4 regions of the Ensifer sp. M14 genome follow, and region 1 is predicted to be linked to each of the others. Evidence: riboswitches for the same ligand, from Rfam matches in the RefSeq annotation. Region 1 holds a riboswitch; each other region holds the start of a gene.
The links. A riboswitch is a leader RNA that binds a small molecule or an ion and turns the genes downstream of it on or off. The one in region 1 is predicted to bind cobalamin.
Positions count from the first base shown of each region.

Region 2: it holds a riboswitch for cobalamin, as region 1 does, so the genes downstream of both, BLJAPNOD_RS09720 (CbtB-domain containing protein) here and BLJAPNOD_RS29595 (TonB-dependent receptor) in region 1, are expected to answer to the same signal.
Region 3: it holds a riboswitch for cobalamin, as region 1 does, so the genes downstream of both, cobU (bifunctional adenosylcobinamide kinase/adenosylcobinamide-phosphate guanylyltransferase) here and BLJAPNOD_RS29595 (TonB-dependent receptor) in region 1, are expected to answer to the same signal.
Region 4: it holds a riboswitch for cobalamin, as region 1 does, so the genes downstream of both, bluB (5,6-dimethylbenzimidazole synthase) here and BLJAPNOD_RS29595 (TonB-dependent receptor) in region 1, are expected to answer to the same signal.

Region 1 is NZ_QJNR01000014.1:199,497-202,699, forward strand. It holds gene BLJAPNOD_RS29590 (phosphoketolase family protein) at 1-1,508, shown strand, start outside; cobalamin riboswitch at 1,622-1,831, shown strand; gene BLJAPNOD_RS29595 (TonB-dependent receptor) at 2,008-3,203, shown strand, end outside.
Region 2 is NZ_QJNR01000004.1:2,036,998-2,040,200, forward strand. It holds gene BLJAPNOD_RS09710 ((2Fe-2S)-binding protein) at 1-296, shown strand, start outside; gene BLJAPNOD_RS09715 (CbtA family protein) at 367-1,161, opposite strand; gene BLJAPNOD_RS09720 (CbtB-domain containing protein) at 1,359-1,535, opposite strand; cobalamin riboswitch at 1,578-1,848, opposite strand; gene BLJAPNOD_RS09725 (TetR/AcrR family transcriptional regulator) at 1,848-2,540, opposite strand; gene BLJAPNOD_RS09730 (NAD(P)H-binding protein) at 2,644-3,203, shown strand, end outside.
Region 3 is NZ_QJNR01000004.1:2,578,842-2,582,044, reverse strand. It holds gene cobN (cobaltochelatase subunit CobN) at 1-58, opposite strand, end outside; gene cobW (cobalamin biosynthesis protein CobW) at 121-1,185, opposite strand; gene cobU (bifunctional adenosylcobinamide kinase/adenosylcobinamide-phosphate guanylyltransferase) at 1,189-1,713, opposite strand; cobalamin riboswitch at 1,851-2,303, opposite strand; gene BLJAPNOD_RS12420 (adenylate/guanylate cyclase domain-containing protein) at 2,515-3,203, shown strand, end outside.
Region 4 is NZ_QJNR01000004.1:2,757,499-2,760,701, forward strand. It holds gene BLJAPNOD_RS13295 (phytanoyl-CoA dioxygenase family protein) at 1-198, shown strand, start outside; gene BLJAPNOD_RS13300 (SDR family oxidoreductase) at 288-1,109, shown strand; cobalamin riboswitch at 1,187-1,396, shown strand; gene bluB (5,6-dimethylbenzimidazole synthase) at 1,441-2,232, shown strand; gene BLJAPNOD_RS13310 (DUF2865 domain-containing protein) at 2,141-3,203, opposite strand, start outside.

The DNA of each region.
Region 1 (3,203 bases):
CCGGTCCGAAGGAAGTCGACGGCAAGAAGGTCGAGGGCTTCTGGCGCTCGCATCAGGTGCCGGTCTCCAATTGCCGCGGGGACGACGCCCACCGCCGGATCCTCGAAGACTGGATGCGCAGCTACGATCCGGAGGATCTGTTCGACCGGGATGGGCGGTTGAAGCAGGAGCTGCGGGCTCTGGCGCCGACGGCCAAGCGCCGGATGGGCGCAAATCCGCATGCCAATGGCGGTCTCCTCAGGCGCAAGCTTGCAGTGCCCGAAATCGCGGCCCATGCGGTGGCAGTCGATCCCGCCGCCCGCGGCCAGTTGATGGTGCAATCGACCGAGATGCTCGGGCGGTATCTCCGGGATGTGCTGACGCTCAACGCGGAAAACCGCAACTTCCGGATTTTCGGTCCCGACGAAACCGAATCGAACCGGCTCGGCAGCGTCTTTGAAGTCACCGACCGGGTCTGGATGGAAGAGATCGAGCCCTATGACGTGCACCTGTCGCGCGACGGACGGGTGATGGAAGTGCTGAGCGAACACCTGTGCCAAGGTTGGCTCGAGGGCTATCTGCTCACCGGCCGCTACGGCTTCTTCTCCTGCTACGAGGCATTCATCCACATCGTCGACTCGATGTTCAACCAGCATGCAAAATGGCTGAAGGTGTCGCGCGAGATTGAATGGCGAAAGCCGATCGCCTCGCTCAACTACCTCTTGACCTCGCATGTCTGGCGCCAGGACCACAACGGATTCAGCCATCAGGATCCGGGCTTCGTCGACCTCGTCGCCAACAAGAAGGCCGATGTGGTGCGCATCTATCTGCCGCCGGATGCCAACACGCTTTTGTGGACCGGCGACCATTGCCTGAAGACCTACAACCGCATCAACGTCATCGTGGCGGGCAAGCAGCCCGAGCCGCAATGGCTGACGATGGAAGAGGCAATCAGGCATTGCGAAGCCGGCATTGGTATCTGGGAGTGGGCCGGCAACGAGGACGGTGCGGTGGCGCCCGACGTGGTGATGGCCTGTGCCGGAGATGTGCCGACGATGGAAACGCTGGCCGCCGTCGCCATGCTTTGCCAAAAAATCCCGGCCCTCAAGGTCCGCGTCGTCAACGTCGTCGACCTGATGGCGCTGCAATCCAGCGACCAGCATCCGCATGGTCTGTCGGACGATGCCTTCGATCGGATGTTCACGACGGACCGGCCGGTGATCTTCGCCTATCACGGTTACCCCTATCTGATTCATCGGTTGACCTACCGGCGCACCAACCACGGGAATTTCCACGTGCGCGGTTTCATCGAGGAGGGCACAACCACAACGCCCTTCGACATGACCGTGCTCAACGAACTCGACCGTTTCCATCTCGCCTTGGAAGCGATCAGCCGGGTGCCGGGGCTGGCGGAAAAGGCGGCAGGCGTTGTCACCGAGCTACGCGGCAAGCTTGAGGAACACCATCATTATGTCCGGGAATACGGTGAAGACATGCCGGAAATCCAGGGTTGGCGTTGGCCGGGCTGAGCCTTTCGAATGTCTTCTCTGGGAGCGGTCCGCTGAACCGCTTCCAACTCTGCTCGCGTACATTGCCAGTGGAAAATGCGACCGGCGGTTGACGTGCCACTGGCATCTGGTAGGTCTCTTCCTGCGAAACAGGTTCCGTCTAACGACGGATGAAAAGGGAACACGGTGAGGATTGCCCGCAAGGGGCCGAAACCGCGACTGCCCCCGCAACTGTAACCGCCGAGCAGAACCCCATGTAGCCACTGCGCGAACTCTCGCGTGGGAAGGCGGGATGAAGCGACGACGCGGAAGTCAGGAGACCTGCCTGTTTCGGTCACCCATGCCTGGACACGAGGGGTGTCGAGGCGCGGCCGTCCGTAGCGGTGACATTGGAGCAATGTTGCCGCGTGCCGCAGACGGCGCCGGGGGTGATCGCTTGTCGTTTGCTCTCCGCCAGTTCCTGCCCGCGGTCGATCGCGCGTGGGCCAGGTCGTGCCCATCGCGCCGGAGTGGGGACGATATGAAGAAGCAATTGACCGGCACAGCAGTGCTGGTTCTGACACTCGTTGGCGGGGCTCAGGCACAGGATCCCGGCAGAAACGAACAGCCGACCAAGCTTGAGCCGATTCTGGTCTCCGATGGCCTGACACCAACAGAACAGCGCAAATCGGGACGCGCCTTCACGGTCATTACCGGAGAGCAACTCGAGAAGAACCAGATTCGCTATATCGCAGACGCCCTGCGCCTGGTCCCGGGTTTTTCGGTGTCGCGCACCGGTGCGTCCGGCGGCCTGACGCAGGTCCGGGTCCGTGGGGCCGAAGGCAACCAGGTGCTGGTGGTGATCGATGGCGTCGAGGCCAACGACGTCTCTCAAGGCGAGTTCGATTTCGGCGCCCTCGTTGCCGACGATATCGAGCGCATTGAAATCCTGCGTGGGCCGCAAAGCACCTTCTGGGGTGCCAATGCCATGGCCGGCGTCATCAACATCATCACAAAGAAGGGAGGCCGCGACGGCGCCAAGTCGAGCGCCCGCACCGAAGTCGGCAGCGACGGCACCTGGCTTGGCGGTGTTTCGACCCGTGGCGGCGGCGAGGGCTATGATTACGCGCTGTCCGGCGTGTTGCAGAGGACCGGCGGCTTCAACATTTCCGACACCGGTCCCGAGGACGACGGCGACCGCAACGGTACCGTCAACGGCAAGTTCACCTTCGATCTTTCGCCGGACCTGCAGCTCGACGCGACGTTGCGCGCCGTCAACCGCAAGACCGACCTCGACGCGCAGGACTACATGACTGCGCTGACCTACGACACCCTTGATTATACCCGGTCGCGCGAGCTCTTAGGCTCGCTCGGTCTCACGCATTTTGCCCTCGACGGCGACTTTGCGCAGAAGGCGCGCGTCTCCGGCCTCGACGTCCACCGTGACAACATCAGCGGGTTCGGACGGTCCTGGAACGACGGCAACCGCTACAATGGCAGCTATCAGGCAAGCTATGGCTTCGATGGCGGCGACGGCATCCGCCATCAGATCACCGGCGGCTACGAATGGCAGCGCGAAACGTTCACGCCGTCGCATCTGCAGCACACCTTCAGCCGCAATGCGCATTCGCTCGTCGGCGAGTATCGCGGCGAGTTGGCCGACCAGTTCTTCGTCAATGCCGGCATCAGGCGCGATTTCAACGACCGTTTCGAGGATGCGACCACATGGAGCCTCAG
Region 2 (3,203 bases), on a different contig from region 1:
TGGCCGGCGGTTTCCTGGAGATTGGCCGCGCGCTCGGCGATGAAGAGGATGCGATGTCCAAGGCGCTGGCGATCGTCAAGCGCGAAGGCACGCCTCTCTTTTCCGGCAAGCTCCGTTACGAGACCATCGAGATCGACGGCCACCCGCCGCTGTCGCGGGTCTACCGGCTGCGCGGCGGTTGCTGTCTCTATTATCGAACCGAAGGTGGCAGCTTCTGCGACAGCTGCGTGCTGCAGGCGCCGGAGGAGCGTCGAGAACGCTTGCAGGCGCATCTGCTGGCATCGCAGACCGGCTGAGCATCTGAAACGACAGAGCCCCTGATATCGGCGATATCAGGGGCTCCTTTTGTCACGGTGGCCGGTCGGCTTATGCCTTGGCGAAGCGATCGTTGATGAAGCCCGAGACGACGCCGAGGACGATCCAGAAGGCGAGCGTGGTGGCGAGCGCTGCCACGGCAAACTCGGCACCGAGCACGGCCGGAACGTTGCTGGAAATATCCGACGGCTGCGGGGCGCCATAGACGTGGGGTGCCGCGATCAGCACGAGGCCGATGATCTTGGCGACGATTTCTTCGCGCAGAACCAGCAGATAGAGGCCGACGGCCGAAAGCGCCACCGTTGCCAGCCACCAGACCTGGCGGTCGCCGAGTTCGGCGGCCGGGAAGCCCGGCAGTTCCGGCGGCAGGCCGATGGCCGGCAGCATGTGCACGGCGAGCCAGCCGCAGGCACCCCAGAGCGCGCCGTTTCTAAGCGTGATCGGGTAGCCGATGACGAGGCTGACACCGGCCAGCAGCAGCGCGAAGCCGGAGCCGGTCACCAGATTGGCGATCAGCGTTCCGGAAAAGCGGCTCATGCCGAACATGATGCCGCCTTCCTCGTGTTCGCCCTCATGGGCGTAGGCGGGGGTGATCGGCGACAGCGCGTCGAGCAGGGTGCCGATCGGCGAGACCGCCTTCAGCGACGAGTGCTGGTCGTGGCTTGCGGCGGCCGGATCGACGGTTCCCGGCTGGGCGGCGGGCTGTTCGCCGGCTGCCGGTGCCTCGCCTTCGAATTCTTCCGCGTGCAGGATCAACGGTACGACGCGCAGTTCCTGGGCGCCGGTCATGAAGACACCGGCAATTAATCCAGCCACGATCGCGGCCAGAAGCGTTCTGACAATCATTTTCGATATCCCTCGATATCGGCGCGCCATGCATCTTGCAGGCAGCGCCGTGTCCCATTGGCAATTCCGCGAACGGCTCCTGCCGGCAGATCTTTGGTCTGCATCAGACGCAAGCAAACGCGTCCGGCTGTTCGCCGGAAGCGTTTTTGTCCGCAGCTATGTCGATGCGGAACGCATGTCGCGTCCCTCCGCATCGCTTAGTGGCAGGGGAAGCCGTAGGAGTGGCGGGTGTCGTGCGCGGTGTCGTGCAGCACGGCCGAATTCGCGAGGCCCGCGCCGAAGACGAGGAAGCCGCCGATGAGCAGCGCGATGATACCTGCGGTCAGACGATCGCTGAGGGAGAGCGGAATGCTCGAAACTGTAGACGTAGCCATGACAACCTCCGTGATGGCATCGGGAAATATCCCGGTTTGGGCCCTATGCCCGCATCGACTGGCAGGTTTCCTGGCTCAGGACGTCGGGTGAGATCACCCTGGATTTGCCTCGCCTTCCCAGAGCCAAGGTCCGCCCTCTCGCGGTCCCGTCTCCAGTGGCTTCTTCCGGATCGCTCCGGAACGGCGCATTCACGTCGCTCTACAGTCGCGGGGTCGGCCGTGATTTGAATGCCCAGCATGGGTCCATCCGTCACGTTCCCGTTTACTCCCGAAACGCGTTCGCGTTGCGGGAACCAATCGATCCCACGATGATTAGGATCGCACCCCGGAGATGTCAATTAAACTTGCGCCGCCGCCCGGCCCATCCGCGACAAAATCCCGAAGGATCATGCGTTTGTAGGCCTCGACGATCTGGTCGCCCTCCGCGCGCTCGACCGAGACTGCAAGCCGCATGGTGCAATCGCCGAGATGCATGATCAGGAAGGCGGCGCTGTCGATCGCTTCGCGCGGCGTGCCGGGCGCAAACCGCGCCCAGACATCGGCGAGGAGCCGGCCGCCAATGCGACTTTGCTGGAGGTCGATCTCGCGCAGCGCCTTGTCGGCCTGCATCGCCGACCAGATGTCGCGCATGACGGGCTCGGCGAGGAACATGTCGTAGTAGATGTCGAACAGCACGGCGAAGGCGTCACGCAGTTCCGCGAGCGACGTCACCTTGGCAAGCTCGGCCGCGATGCATTCGCTGCAGACCGCATTGTAGCGCTCCGCCAGCGTGCGCACGATCGCTGCCTTGTCGGGAAAGTACTGGTAGAGCGATCCGATCGATATTCCAGCCTTTTCAGCGACTTCGCTCATGCGCATCGCGTCGCTGCCCTTTTCCTGGATGATCGCCGTCGCACAGGCAAGGATCTGCTCGACGCGCTCGCGGCTGCGCTTTTGGCTGGGTGTGCGGCGCAGCGCGGTCTCGTCGTCGGCGGAAGCCGCGGCTGGGCTTATCTCTTGTTTCATGAGGGATGCTCACATTTTGACTTGACTCCTAAAATACGAGGATTTATCACATTTGCAAATGTGAGAGATACTCATGTTTGTGGATCAACCTCAGGAGGAAGCGATGACGGACAAACTCACACTGGTTCTGGGCGGTACCGGCAAGACGGGGCGGCGGGTCGCAGCGCGCCTTCAGGAACGCGGCGTTGCCGTGCGCATCGGCGCCCGTTCGGCATCACCATCCTTCGACTGGACCAACGAGGCGACCTGGGCGCCCGCGCTTGAAAATGTCGAGCGCATCTATGTCAGCTATCAACCGGATCTGGCGGTGCCGGGTGCCGTCGAAACCATTCGCAAGTTCTCGAGCCTTGCCGTGCGCTCGGGCATCAAGCGGCTGGTGCTGCTGTCGGGACGCGGAGAGGACGAGGCGGAAGCAGCCGAGCGCGCGCTTCAGGCATCCGGTGCCGAGTGGACGATCATCCGGGCCAGTTGGTTCTTCGAGAATTTCAGCGAGGATTTCCTGGCCGGTGCCGTTGCCAGCGGTTCGGTCTTCCTGCCGCCGGATGAGATCACCGAACCCTTCATCAGCTGCGATGACATTGCCGACGTGGCGGTGGCAGCGCTTCTGGACGAGGGACATGTCGGCAAGGTCTACGAGTTGACCGGCCCGCGACTGATGACGTT
Region 3 (3,203 bases), on a different contig from region 1:
GATCGATCGCTTCGTTGCCGTCGGCGATCGTTCCTTTCTGGGCGAGAAGCAGATGCATTGTTCTGTCCGTTCAAGCACTTCCAGGAAAACGCTTTCCCGGAAGTGCGTTGCTTCAAGGAGTTAGACGAGCGCGGTGATGGCAGCGCGCACCGCAGCTTCGTCCATGTCGTGCAGGCCGATGACGACGAGGCGCGTGCCGCGCTTTTCGCCGGCCGCCCAGGCACGGTCGTAGTACTGGTCGATGCGGGCGCCGACAGCCTGGATCAACAGACGCATCGGCTTGCCGGGCACGTCGGCAAAGCCCTTGAGGCGCAGCACGTCATGCTCTGCGATCACGCCCTTGAGGCGATCGACGAAGGCGGCCGGATCGGCAATCGCGCCGAGCTCGACGACGAAGCTATCGAACTCGTCGTGAGAGTGCTCCTCGCCGGCCTCATGCTCCATCTCGTGGTGCGACTTGCGGTTGGCGATATCGCTTTCCGTGCCGACGCCGAGACCGAGCAGGATGGCGGCAGCCACTTCGCCGTTCTTGGCTTCGATCATCGTCGGCTTGCGGCTGGTGCGCGAAGCGACCTCTTCGCGCACGGCCTTCAGGCCCGACGCGTCGATCAGGTCGGTCTTGTTGAGAACGATCAGGTCGGCAGCGGTCAACTGGTCCTCGAACAGTTCCTCGATCGGGCTTTCGTGGTCGAGATTGTCGTCCTCGACCCGCAGTGCATCGACCTTGTCGTGGTCGTCGGCAAAACGACCGGCGGCAACGGCGGCGCTGTCAACCACGGTGACGACGCCGTCGACGGTCACTTCGCTGCGGATATCCGGCCAGTTGAAGGCGGCGATCAGCGGCTGCGGCAAGGCGAGACCCGAGGTTTCTATGATGATGTGATCGGGACGGTTTTCGCGCTCGAGCAGCTTGGTCATCGTCGGGATGAAATCATCGGCAACCGTGCAGCAGATGCAGCCGTTGGTGAGCTCGATGATGTCGTCTTCCGAGCAGGCTTCCGCACCGCAGCCCTTCAGGACGTCGCCGTCGACGCCGAGATCGCCGAACTCGTTGATAATAAGCGCAATGCGCTTGCCGTCGGCGTTCTGCAACAGGTTGCGGATCATCGTCGTCTTGCCGGCACCGAGGAAGCCGGTGATGACGGTCGCCGGGATCTTGCCCTGGTTGGCTCTGGCAGTGGTCATGGATCAACCCTTCATTTTCAGCGGCAATCCGGCCGCGACAAAGTAAACTTCCGCGGATTTCTCCGCAACGATCTGGTGAAGCCGGCCGGCATGATCGCGGAAATCGCGAGCCATGCGGTTCTCGGGCACGATGCCGAGGCCGACTTCGTTGGAAACAAGGATGAGGCGCGCCTGGGCCTCAGGCAGAAACGCGGCAAGGGCAGAAAACTCCGCCGCCATGTCGCGTCCTTCCATCATCAGGTTGGTGACCCACAGGGTCAGGCAGTCGACGAGGACCACGCGCTGTTCGTCGTCGATGCGTGTCAGCAGCGAAACGAGATCGAGCGGCTCTTCATGCGTCGTCCAGCCTTCGCCACGCCTCTGCCGGTGATGGTCGATGCGCTCGCGCATCTCGTCGTCCCAGGCGCGCCCGGTGGCGACATAGTGCATGCCGAGCCCCGAGGCTTCGACGAGCCTTTCGGAAAAGCTGGACTTGCCGGAACGGGCGCCGCCGAGGACCAGAACAGGGCCGGCATGGGGAATGGTCATGTGCGTTGCCGCCTCACGCGCCTGGTCGCAAGTTCGAGCGGCAACAGGATTTCACCGCGCCAGAGGCGCGTTCGGAAAACGATCGATGAGCCAAGACAACCTCCGTGATGGCGTGGGAAGCGGGCTTCCCGTCGGGCGGAATGCCCCTGTCGGACGGCAGGTCTCCTGGCTCACGGCGTCACGGACCCACGGCATTGCCTCGCGCGATAACGCGAAACGCGATGCCAGGGCCCGAACGGCCCGCCTCACCTTCCCGGCGCTTTCCGGTGCCACAGCGAACCTTTGCGCGTCTCCGACGCGCGGCGCTGTGGGCGGTTTCGTGAAAGGCGGACGATTCGTAGAAGAAGAGGCGTCCAACCCGGCTGATCACGAAGCCACGCCAGTGGCTTTTCCGGCTGAGTTCCAAACCGCCTGCGATCGCACCATGCGATCCAAAGCCGGCCGTCCTTCAGCCCGATGGCGAACCCTGACCGTTCTACAGTCGCGGGGTCGGCTGCGATAAGGATGCCCGATTTGGGTCCACCCGTCACATTCCCAATTATTCCCCCGCATCGCCACGATCCGGGGAAACCATCCAACGTCCGATGATTAGGAAGCGGGCAGTGCAAAGTCAATCGACGCGTGCGACACCTCCCCGGCCGAATTGCGCCGCGCGACGATTTGCCGGGCGCGGAGTACCGCAGGCCGCCAGTTCTCGTCACAGAGCACAAGCGATGCACCACGGCGGCGAACTTCATTTTAGCGATTGCAGATAATGCGATAAACTAGCCCAAAAAGAGGGTTCGGTTATCCGGAAGGCAAATGGAACGCAGGCTCGCCGCCGTGATGATTGCCGACGTTTCCGGCTATGGACTGCTCACCCAGGCCGACGAGGAGGGTACGTGTGCCCGCTTTCAGGCCGATCTGCACAACCTGTTCGAACAAAGGATCGCTGCGCACCGTGGGCGGTTGATCAAGACCATGGGCGATGGGTTGCTGGTCGAGTTCGTGAGTGTCGTCGAGGCGGTCCGTTGTGCGGTGGAGGTCCAGCGCGCGAAATCCGAAAGCCGAGGATCCGATGAGGGTCGACTGGAATTCCGCATCGGCATCAATCTTGGCGATGTCATCGTTGACGGCGACGACATTCAGGGCGATGGCGTCATCATTGCCGAGCGCCTGCAGAGCATCGCCGAACCGGGTGGGATCGTCATCTCCGGCACCGCCTACGACCAGGTCGAAAAGCACCTCGATGTCCGTTTCGTCTTTCTCGGCGAACAACGCCTGAAGCATATCGAAAGGCCGGTGCGGGCTTACAGTCTGGAGCTGAACGAAACTCGCGCCGGCGGCGCAAAGGTCGCAGCGCACAGCACGAGGCGCTGGGCGGCACTTGTTGCATCTGCTGTCGTGCTCGGCGCAGCCAGTGGTGTCGTCTGGTGGCAGCCGTGGGAACCGCCTGCGGAAACGGCCCAGGTCCAGCCATCGAACCTGACCGTGCCGGACAAACCGTCGAT
Region 4 (3,203 bases), on a different contig from region 1:
GCTGGGGAAGCCGCCAATGCGATTGCCTCCTGTGCCGAGGGGTATTCTTTCCCGACCAATCTCGATCGCGATCCCCCGATCGGTGGCCTCGCGCCGAAGACCCAGGCACAGCTGATGCATGAGGCGCTTGCGGGCGGATGGAGCGCCGCGGATTTCAGCAAAGCGCTTGACGCGCAGACACAGCGCAAGCTGAGCTGAACGGCAGATATCGATATGTCAGGTCCCCGGCGCCTGCGGCGGGGACCATTGCCTGTCTTCACGCCAACTTCATTCCCGGGAGGAATTTCATGACCGAACAATACGCCCGTCTCGACGGCAAGATCGCCGTCGTCACCGGCGGCACGCAGGGGCTCGGCGCGACGATTGCCGGCCTGTTTGCCGAGCGCGGAGCTGAAGGCATCGTCATCTGCGGACGCAACGTTGCCAAGGGCGAGGCGAAGGCCGCTGAGATCCGCAAGGCGAGCGGCGCGCAGGTGCTTTATGTCGAGGCGGATCTCGAAAAGGTCGGGGATGCGCGCAAGGTCGTCAGCGCCTGCGATGCCACCTTCGGTCGCGTCGATGCACTGGTCAATGCGGCCGCAATCACCGACCGCGGCACCATTCTCGACACCAGCCCCGAACTCTTCGACAGGATGTTCGCCATCAATGTGCGTGCACCGTTTTTCCTGATGCAGGAGGCGGTCAAGGTGATGCGAAGGGAGGGCACACAGGGCACGATCGTCAATATCGGTTCGATGTCGGCGATGGCGGGCCAGCCGTTCATTGCGGCCTACTGCTCGTCCAAGGGTGCGCTGGAGACGCTGACCAAGAATACCGCCTATGCCCTTTTGCGCAACCGCATTCGCGTCAACGGCCTCAATATCGGCTGGATGGCCTCCGAGGGCGAAGACCGCATCCAGCGCGAGTTTCATGGTGCTGCAGCCGACTGGCTGGAAAAGGCGGCCGCCAGCCAGCCCTTCGGCCGGCTTGTCGACCCTAAGGAAGTCGCGCGTGCCTGCGCTTATCTCTCCTCAAACGAATCCGGCCTGATGACGGGGTCGGTCATCTGCTTCGACCAGTCGGTCTGGGGCGGCTATGACGGCTCGCCGCATCCGGTGGCGGCGCTCTGAAATCTGAGCCTGTCGTGTGGTGCTGTGGAGTGGCGAGCAAGTGACATCGCGCTTGCTTGTCATTCCCCATGGGCTGTGTCCTTATGCGACCGTCAGGTGCCCGCGACGCGGGAGAATCGGGAATCCGGTGTCATTCCGGAACGTGCCCAACGCTGTGACGGGGACGGTTTCGTCTGTGGATCTTGAATTCTCTCAAGATCTTGCCACTGGATCTTCATTCGATCTGGGAAGGTGAGGCGGCCGGTTGATCCGAAGTCAGAAGACCGGCCTGGCAAGATAGACCGAACCCCGCGCGGACGGCGGAAGGTTGTGCATTGTTGGGGATCGAACGATGCTGACTGACGCGAAGGGCGGCCTTGCGGCTGCAGAAGCCTTTTCATTTGACGAGCGCGAAGCCGTCTATCGTGCCATCGAGACCCGTCGCGACGTGCGGGATCAGTTCCTGCCCGACCCCTTGCCGGACGATCTGGTGATGCGCCTGCTCAATGCCGCGCACCGGGCGCCATCGGTGGGGTTCATGCAGCCATGGAATTTTGTTCTGGTCCGGCAACCGGAAACGCGCGAGAGGGTTTGGCAGGCTTTTGCCCGGGCCAATGACGAAGCCGTCTTGATGTTCGATGGTGATCAGCGGTCGAAATACCGTTCGCTGAAACTGGAGGGTATCCGCAAGGCACCCTTGAGCATCTGCGTCACCTGTGATCGCACGCGTGGCGGCTCAGTCGTTCTCGGGCGCACCCACAATCCCGACATGGATGTCTATTCCACCGTTTGCGCCGTCCAGAACCTCTGGCTTGCCGCGCGCGCCGAAGGCGTTGGCGTCGGCTGGGTCAGTATCTTTCATGAACACGAGATCAAGGCGATCCTCGGCATACCCGACCATGTCGTGATCGTTGCCTGGCTTTGCCTGGGCTATGTCGACCGCCTCTATCAGGAGCCGGAGCTGGCGGTGAAGGGCTGGCGCCAGCGGCTGCCTTTGGAGGACCTTGTCTTCGAGGAGGGCTGGGGAACAGGCCGGAAGGCAGACGCCGTGATCAGTTGTTCTGAACCGGCTGGTACCCTGGGCCCTTTGGATGACGAAGATCGATCGACGTCTCCTCCTGGGGAAGGAACGTCGGGCCGATGACGCGCACCTTGCTCTTGGCGGGATCGTAAGGGCGCTCTTCAGCGGCCGCGGCCGCCTTTGCGGCCGGGGCTGCCGCCTCCTTCTTGCCTTCGATGACGATGATCGACGACTGGTTGTCGCCGGCATTGGGTGTGGTCGCGGCCGTCTTCGGGATCTGGCAACCGCAAATACCGGGCGTGCCGACGCCACGTGTCCTGTAGGCAAAAGCGTTCGGCAGTTCGGTGTAGGGGCGTCCTGTCGAGGCGGAGACCATCTGGTCGCTCTCCTCGGTCGCAAGCTCGTGGAAGAAGAGTTCCGTTTCGGCGCCCGGGCAGCGGGCACGACAGGCCTGTTCATCGCGGGCAAAGTCCGCAGGACTGGCCTCGGACGAGATCGGGAAGAAGGCACCATCGCAGGTGCGCACGCACATGGTGCGAAGCGTGCCGGAATAGACGCCGCTTTCCGCCGGGTAGGGGCTCATACCATCATCGCGCAGCAACGGACCGTAGGATTCCTCCGGCGGCAGATCTCGCAGGATGTTGCGATGCGTCTCGGGTTCGTCCGGGTCGGCGCTGGCGAACTCCTCGCGGTCGCCGTAGCAGCCGTTGATTTCGAGAGCGGCCAGGATGCGCCGACGCGTGTCGTCGCCGTTGCCGGAGATCAGCTGCTGGCGCTCCGACTTGAGGATATCGAGATTGTCTTCCATCTCGGCGATCAGGCTGTTGATATCGGCGCAGATATCCGGGTCGCCGCCGTTGAACACGACGACGCTGCCGGTGCCGCAGCCGGCACGGCGGCGATCGTTGCGCGCCCGCCGCAGTTCGATGTTCTGCCTCGAAATTGCGCTCGCGTAATCGCGCGTATCGGCAGTGGTGGCGAACGACGCGGGCAGTTCGGCAAGCTTTGTGTTCAGGCGGTCGCACACGCTGGAGGCCAGCGCCGGATCGGCAAGAACCAGAAGCAGCGGCAAAGTCGCCGCCGCAAGGGTTTTC